DNA from 2 places in the Bradyrhizobium sp. AZCC 1719 genome. Region 2 is predicted to be linked to the other one. Evidence: predicted binding sites of a transcription regulator. Region 2 holds the regulator's gene; the other holds the start of a gene.
What was found. The regulator PhoB, encoded in region 2, activates phosphate uptake and scavenging genes when phosphate is short. The targets are predictions, from matches to a motif close to TGTCATNNANCTGTCAT.
Positions count from the first base shown of each region.

Region 1: V1292_RS09110 (DUF2794 domain-containing protein) is a predicted target of PhoB. The motif match lies at 2,269-2,285, and genes of this name have one in related genera.

Region 1 is NZ_JAZHRU010000001.1:1,898,739-1,902,712, reverse strand. Features, by position in the region: gene V1292_RS09120 (Bax inhibitor-1/YccA family protein) at 141-932, shown strand; gene V1292_RS09115 (GNAT family N-acetyltransferase) at 1,018-1,548, shown strand; gene V1292_RS09110 (DUF2794 domain-containing protein) at 1,886-2,257, opposite strand; gene V1292_RS09105 (DUF1223 domain-containing protein) at 2,693-3,454, opposite strand; gene acnA (aconitate hydratase AcnA) at 3,613-3,974, opposite strand, start outside.
Region 2 is NZ_JAZHRU010000001.1:2,243,732-2,247,705, forward strand. Features, by position in the region: gene pstA (phosphate ABC transporter permease PstA) at 1-185, shown strand, start outside; gene pstB (phosphate ABC transporter ATP-binding protein PstB) at 292-1,059, shown strand; gene phoU (phosphate signaling complex protein PhoU) at 1,071-1,787, shown strand; gene phoB (phosphate regulon transcriptional regulator PhoB) at 1,861-2,565, shown strand; gene V1292_RS10630 (GcrA family cell cycle regulator) at 2,745-3,254, opposite strand; gene V1292_RS10635 (aspartate aminotransferase family protein) at 3,751-3,974, shown strand, end outside.

The sequences.
Region 1 (3,974 bases), 340 kb from region 2:
CATACCAGCCAAGATCAGTGGCCGGGTTGATGACGTTAGATAAACAGATAAACGTCGGCAGATCGGGACATCTGAGATAGAAATCCAACCGGCGCCGCAAACCCCTTGCGCTCCGCCGGGCAACCAACGGGAATTCGACCATGTCGGACCTAGACCGTAACTACGTATCTCCTTTCGGCCGGGCTGCCGGACGCGTTGACGCCGCGGCCGTCGATGCCGGTCTGCGCGCCTACATGCTGCGCATCTACAACTACATGAGCATCGGCCTGGCGATCACCGGCCTTGCGGCGCTCGGCGTCTACATGGCCGCGGTGACGACCGACCAGGCCGGGGCCGCCGCCAGGTTCGGCAACGCCTACCTGACGCAGTTCGGCTACGCGATGTATGTCAGCCCGCTGAAGTGGCTGTTCATCCTCGCGCCGCTGGCGATGGTGTTCGCGATCTCGGCCGGCATCAACCGGCTGCGGCCCGCGACCGCCCAGATGCTGTTCTGGGTGTTCTCGGCGCTGATGGGCATTTCGCTGTCGTCGATCTTCCTGGTGTATACGCACACCTCGATCGTTCGGGTGTTCTTCATCACCGCTGCGACCTTCGGTGCGCTGAGCCTCTACGGCTACACCACCAAGCGTGACATGAGCGGCATGGGGTCGTTCCTGTTCATGGGCCTGATCGGCGTCATCATCGCGAGCCTGGTCAACCTGTTCCTGGCGAGCTCGATGCTGCAGTTCATCGTGTCGGTGGTCGGCGTGCTGGTGTTCGCGGGCCTCACCGCCTGGGATACCCAGCGGCTGAAGAACGAGTACATCTACGGCTACGCTTCGGGAGGCGCTGACGTTGAAGAGCGCGCGGCGATTACCGGTGCACTGTCGCTCTACCTGAACTTCATCAACCTGTTCACGCTGCTCCTGCAGCTCCTCGGCCAGCGCGACTAGCCGCTGCCGACCAGGTTCAAGAGCTAAAGCCCCGGCCTCGCGGCCGGGGCTTTTCTTTTGCCCGCGACAAAAATATTCTACCCGCATGTCCGCTCCCGAAATCCGGCCCGCCACCGAGGCCGACCTCCCCGCCATCACCGAAATCTACGAGCACGCGGTACGCTACGGCACCGCGACGTTCGAGCTGATCCCACCCGATCTCACTGAGATGACCCGGCGGTTCAGGGCGCTGTCGGATGGCGGCTTTCCCTATTTCGTCGCAGCCATCGAAGGCCAGGTGATCGGATACGCCTATGCCGGGCCATACCGGCCGCGGCCGGCCTATCGCTTCACCGTAGAGAACTCGGTTTACCTGAAACCATCGACTCACCGGCGCGGCATTGGCCTGCAGTTGATGCAGCGGCTGATCGCCGAATGCGAGGCGCGCGGCTACCGGCAGATGATCGCGGTGATCGGCGATTCCGCCAATGCCGGTTCGATCGGGGTTCACACCAAGACTGGCTTCCAGATGATCGGAACCCATCCGAGCGTCGGCTTCAAATTTGGACGCTGGCTTGACACGGTCATGATGCAGCGTGCGCTGGGCGAAGGCAGCACGACGGTCCCCACTTCGTAGTCTGGATAACGCGTGGCGCCTCTTTCGCGGTACACCGGCAGGCCCACACTCAGAATCGCGAAAACAACCCCATGCAAAGTAGCTCTGTAGGGTGGGCGAAGCGAAGCGTGCCCACCACTGGGGTAGCAGTCCAGGGAGGGATGGTGGGCACGGCGCGATCGCGCCTTTGTTCTACTGCGTCACACCCGTTCAAACCCTCATCCTGAGGAGCCCGCAGAGCGGGCGTCTCGAAGGATGTAGGCCACAGACGGGGCCTCATGGTTCGAGACGCGCTTCGCGCTCCTCACCATGAGGAACTTATGACGCAGTAGGGTTTGCCCACCCTACAGCGGCCCGCCTAAACCACCGCCAACTTGCGGTCGATCACCAGCAGCACGCGCTCGAGTTCATGGCCGCGGCGCAGGATCAGTCCGGTCGCCGAGATCACGCTGTACATGCCCTGCTTGCGCGCGAGCCGCGGATCTTTCTCGATGCGGTAGATCGGAACTTCGGAAGCGCGGCGGAATACGGAGAACACCGCGCGGTCTTTCAGAAAGTCGATGGCATAGTCGCGCCACTCGCCGTCGGCGACCATGCGCCCATAGAGATTGAGGATACGGTTGAGTTCGAGACGATTGAACGTGATGCGATTCGGCGGCGTGCTCGCAGTGGCGACGCGCGCCACTGCGCGGCTGTCGCTCGGATCGGTGTCCTCCGATATCAGGGTCATGGAGCGCCTCCTGTCATCCAATTTACATGATCGCGCTAACCACGGGGCGCCGCAAGGGGGTGTAAATACGAAGGAAACTGCGGCGGATGCCCCGATATCCCAGGAAATATCGATTCACGGGATCGTTAGCGGAATCTTATTGCTGCCCTACTTCCGCCAACCGTCCGCCCCGCTAAATTGCGAAAAGAAAATCCTGCGTTGGCCCGGTCCTTTCGGTTCCGGATTCCTCAGCCCCCAGCCCCCCGGGGCCGTCGGGATCGGGCCTGTTCGCAGGAGGGAGTTAATCCCGATACTGGGCCAACGAAAGTTGGTCCTTTTTCGTTTGGGGCCGCGAGTTTCGTTTGGGGGTCGCGAGCTGCGCGGGATGCGCGTCTGCTCGCCACAGGCTTCGCCGGCGCCCAAGCGCATCCATCCAAGAAAATTTCGAGAACAGAACTAGCGCAGCGCCGTCATGGCGGCGCCGAGCATCGCGCCCGGCTTGTCGCGACTGCCGTCCTGGACGTAGACGACCGCGGCGTCCACGCCGTCGCGGGAAATATTTTCAAGCGGAATAGTCCAGCTTCCCGAGCCGCCGTTCCAGTCGCCGACCTTCACGAGGTTGCGTACCACGTTGTAGTAGGTGAGTTGCTGGCCGCGATTCTCACCGCGCCCGATCGAGATCGGCACCGCCTTCGAGACCGAGCAGATCCAGACTTCGCCCCGGCCCGCCGTCGGCACCTTGCTCGCCTCTACCGAGATATTGAGCAGCTTGCCCGACAACTTCATCTTTACCGGCACCGACATCACGCCTTCAGTCTTGCTGGTATTCTTGATGGCGCTTTCGATAGCGGCGCGATCGCTGCCGATCACCTGCGCCGAGCCGTTGACGATCATCTGTGGCGTGTAGAGGTTACGATCGCCACGCACATGCGAATAGGCCTTCTGACGCGCGCTGAAACGCGAGTCCGCCAGCGTGTCCTTCCAGCCAAGATAGTCCCAGTAGTCGATCGGCATGCTCAGCGCGATGATGGACGGATCCTGGGCGAGCTCGCCGACGATCTGGTCGGCCGGCGGGCACGACGAACAGCCTTGCGAGGTGAACAATTCGACCACGGTGCGCGGATCGGCATGAGCCGGACGGATGATGGCGATGATCGCGCAAACGCCGAGCGCGCCGGACCATCGCGATATGAAGTTGTAGGCCATCATCGCTGTCATCGTGCGAACCAGGCGTAGCGTTTTCCATCCGTAATTGTACGGGGCATGATTTGATATCCCAAAGGCGTGCCCCAGACGCACGAAAGCGGCCCTGTCATAGGCCGCCTTCTCCTTGCTCGCTACTCACTTCGAAGTGAGGCACCGATCACAAATCCGCGTTAAGCCGCGAGTCTGCGCAGCACGTAATGCAGAATGCCGCCGTTTCGGTAGTACTCGAGCTCATCGAGGGTATCGATGCGACAGAGCAGCGGCACGCGCTGCAGCGAACCGTCGCCGGACACGACCTCGGCCGTCAGGGTCTGGCGCGGCTTCAAATCACCCTGGAGCCCGCGAATCGTCACCGTCTCGTCGCCCTTGAGGCCGAGCGATGTCCACGACGTGCCGTCTTCGAAGGTCAGCGGCAACACGCCCATGCCGACCAGGTTGGAGCGATGGATGCGCTCGAAGCTCTGGCAGATCACGGCGCGGACGCCGAGCAGGCGGGTGCCCTTCGCGGCCCAGTCGCGCGAGGAGCCATTGC
Region 2 (3,974 bases):
TTGCCTGGTTGTTCGAAGGCTTCACCGTCCTGCCGATTCAGGCGTTCAATTGGGTGTCGCGTCCGGGCGCTGATTTCCATTCAAACGCGGCCGCCGCGGGCCTCGTTTTGATGGCGATCACGCTTATTTTGAATGGGGTCGCCATCTACTTCCGCTACCGGCTCCGAAAGAAACTGCAATGGTAAAACTCGATTGGCGCGCGCGTCCGGCAAATCCAGAGTTACGGAGTTTTCAATGAATACCCATAGCGCTTCAGCCATGTCGTCGGTGACGATTCCCGTATCCGGCGAAATGCCGGTGGGTCGGTCGAAAATCACCGCAAAGAACGTCAACGTTCATTATGGAGAGAAGCAGGCGCTCTTCGACGTTACGGTGAACATTCCGGAGAAATCCGTCACTTCGTTCATTGGCCCGTCGGGCTGCGGCAAATCGACGTTCTTGCGCTGCCTCAATCGAATGAACGATACTATCCTGACATGCCGCGTTACCGGCGACATCGAGATCGACAATACGAACATTTACGAGCGCGGGCTCGACGTGGTCCAGCTTCGTGCTCGCGTGGGCATGGTGTTCCAGAAACCCAACCCGTTTCCTAAATCAATCTACGATAATATTGCTTATGGACCTCGCATTCACGGGCTGGCGCGCAGTAAGAGCGACCTCGATCACATCGTTGAAACCAGTCTGAAGAGGGCGGGGCTTTTTGAGGAAGTGAAGGATCGGCTCCATGAAGCTGGCACCGGACTGTCGGGCGGCCAACAGCAGCGGTTGTGCATCGCTCGGGCCATTGCTGTCGGTCCGGAAGTCATTCTCATGGATGAGCCTTGCTCCGCGCTTGATCCGATCGCGACCGCTCGCATCGAGGAACTGATCGACGACCTGAAGGAAAACTTCACGATCATCATCGTCACTCACTCGATGCAGCAGGCCGCGCGCGTCTCGCAACGCACGGCGTTCTTTCATCTCGGCGTTCTGGTGGAAGAGGGTGTAACGCAGACGATCTTTACCAATCCGCGCGACAAGCGCACCCAGGACTACATCACGGGCCGGTTCGGCTAAGGAGAACAAGGATGGCGTCTGAACACACGGCCAAGGCATTCGACAGCGACCTCCAGGAATTGACTCGTCTGGTCGCCGAGATGGGCGGCCTGGCCGAGCGCATGATCACCGAATCCGTCGACGCGCTGGTCCGCCGCGACGTCGCGCTCGGCAAACGCGTCGTCGCCAACGACCTCGAGGTCGATCGTCTACAGCATCTGATCGAGGAGCGCGCGGTGCTGACCATCGCCCGCCGCCAGCCAATGGCGATCGATCTGCGCGAGATCGTCGGCGCGATGCGGGTTGCCACCGATCTGGAGCGGATCGGCGACCTCGCCAAGAACATGGGCAAGCGGGTCGCGGCGCTGGAGAACGATTTCCAGCCGCTGAAACTGATGCGCGGCCTCGAGCACATGACCGATCTGGTGCAGTCGCAGGTCAAGTCGGTGCTGGACGCCTATGCCGCGCACGATCTGCCGGCGGCGATGGCGGTGTGGAAGGGCGACGAGGAAGTCGACGCCATCTGCACCTCGCTGTTCCGCGAGCTCCTCACCTACATGATGGAGGATCCGCGCAACATCTCGTTCTGTATTCATTTGATGTTCTGCGCCAAGAATATCGAGCGGATCGGCGACCACGCCACCAACATCGCCGAAACCGTGTTCTACATGATCGAGGGACAGCAGATGCTCGACAAGCGCCCGAAGGGCGACATGACGACGTTTGCCACCACGGTGCCGAATACCTGACAAAGCGTTTTCAGGCGAAGTGGAGACCGGTTCGCGTGAAGATAACGCGTCAAACAGAAGAGGCTGATGCAAGATGAGCGCGCGCATAATGGTGGTCGAGGACGAGGAAGCGCTGACCACGTTGTTGCGCTACAACCTCGACGCCGAAGGTTATGATGTCGAAACCGTCGCCCGCGGCGACGATGCGGATACGCGGCTGAAGGAGCGCGTGCCCGATCTCGTCGTGCTCGACTGGATGCTGCCGGGGCTCTCCGGCATCGAGCTGTGCCGCCGCTTGAGGGCGCGCCCTGAAACCAAGCAATTGCCGATCATCATGCTGACCGCGCGCGGCGAGGAGAGCGAGCGGGTGCGCGGGCTTGCGACCGGCGCCGACGATTACATCGTCAAGCCGTTCTCGGTGCCGGAACTTTTGGCGCGGGTGAAGGGCCTGCTGCGCCGTGCGAGCCCCGAGCGGCTCGCCACCGTGCTGACCTATGGCGACATCGAACTCGACCGCGAAAAGCGCCGCGTCGCGCGCTCGGGCCGCCAGATCGATCTCGGTCCGACCGAGTATCGCCTGCTGGAATTTTTCCTCGAGCATCCCGGCCGCGTCTTCAGCCGCGAGCAGTTGCTCGACAGTGTCTGGGGCCGCGACATCTATATCGACGAGCGCACCGTCGACGTCCACATCGGCCGCCTGCGCAAACTGCTCAACCCCGGCCGCGAGCAGGATCCGATCCGCACCGTCCGCGGCGCCGGTTACGCGCTGGATGATCGGTTTGCGAAAGTGGAGCCGTAAGGTTTCGCTGTTATCTCGGCGCATTCGGCTGTCGTCCCCGCGAACGCGGGGACCCATAACCACCGATGCTGATTGTTGAGAAACGCTGGAGCTCCAGCGAAGCATAACCACGCACACCCGTGGTTATGGGTCCCTGCGTTCGCATGCGTTCGCAGGGACGACATCTGTGAGCGCGCCCCTTACCTCGTTTGCTTCGGCTGCTGCCTCCGCCGATCGGCGGCGGGCTGGTAGGCGATGCGCGAGTGGTGGGCGCAATAGGGCAGGCCGGTGAGCGCCTTGCCGCCGCAGAAGAAGAATTCCGGGCTCGAGGGATCGCCGACCGGCCAGTGGCAGGTGGCCTCGTTCAGTTCGAGCAGCGACAGCCGCTGGCTCATCGGCACGACGTTGTCGAAGGCGATCGGATCCGGCTCCATCTCGACTTCGAAGGCGTGTGCCAGCGCGGTGTTGCCGCGCGAGACCGGGCGCGACACCCGCATCATCGGCTGGGCGGGGCGTGCCTTGCGCTGCCGCGGGGCGGCCGAGGAGGGGCTCTTGGCACGGCCGGAAAGGCCCAGCCGGTGCACTTTGCCGATCACGGCGTTTCGCGTCACATTTCCGAGTTCCGCGGCGATCTGGCTCGCCGACAATCCGGCTTCCCAGAGCTTCTTAAGCTGTTCGACGCGATCGTCGGACCAGGTCAAAACGGTCATCGTAATCTTCCCTTCGCATCGCGCCGGCCAATCGGGGGCAGCGCCGGCGAGTCAATCGTCTCAAAAATCCCTGCGGTCAGAATCCCTTAGCCCTCGCCGGACGCGCTAACCGCGCCGAACGTTTACGCCTGCACAAAAAGGACTCTAAGGGATCAGAACTGCCGCACGAGATGTCGTACCCGACAGCCCAAACGCTACAATATGGCGTGACTCGGGCGCAAGAGTCCGGGCCCGAACGTCCACATGTTCTGACAATCTAGGCATTTCACTGCGTGTTTTCCACCACACCGCAATCTTACGGATTTCAGCATCTTGCACTGCAGGAAAGGCCGTTCCGTGCGTGTTGACAGCGCTCCCCACCCACATAGAATGCCTCTCACGTGCCGCCCTTAAGAGGCGGCACGTTTCGTTTTCGCAAGACCGGCTGTTGCCGCGTTCGCGCCAATGCACGCCCGCGGCAGGTCTCAAAGGCAGGTCTCAAACCTCAGTGATTGCCATGACCAATAGCGCCACGTCGCATCTGCTCCCCGTCTTCGCCAGGGTCGATCTCGGCTTCGAACGCGGCGAGGGCTGCTGGCTGACGGCCACCAATGGCGAGCGCTATTTGGACTTCACCTCGGGCGTCGCGGTGAATGCGCTCGGTCACTGCCATCCGCACCTGATCGCGGCGCTGCAGGAACAGTCGACGAAACTCTGGCACATGTCGAACCTGTTCAAGTC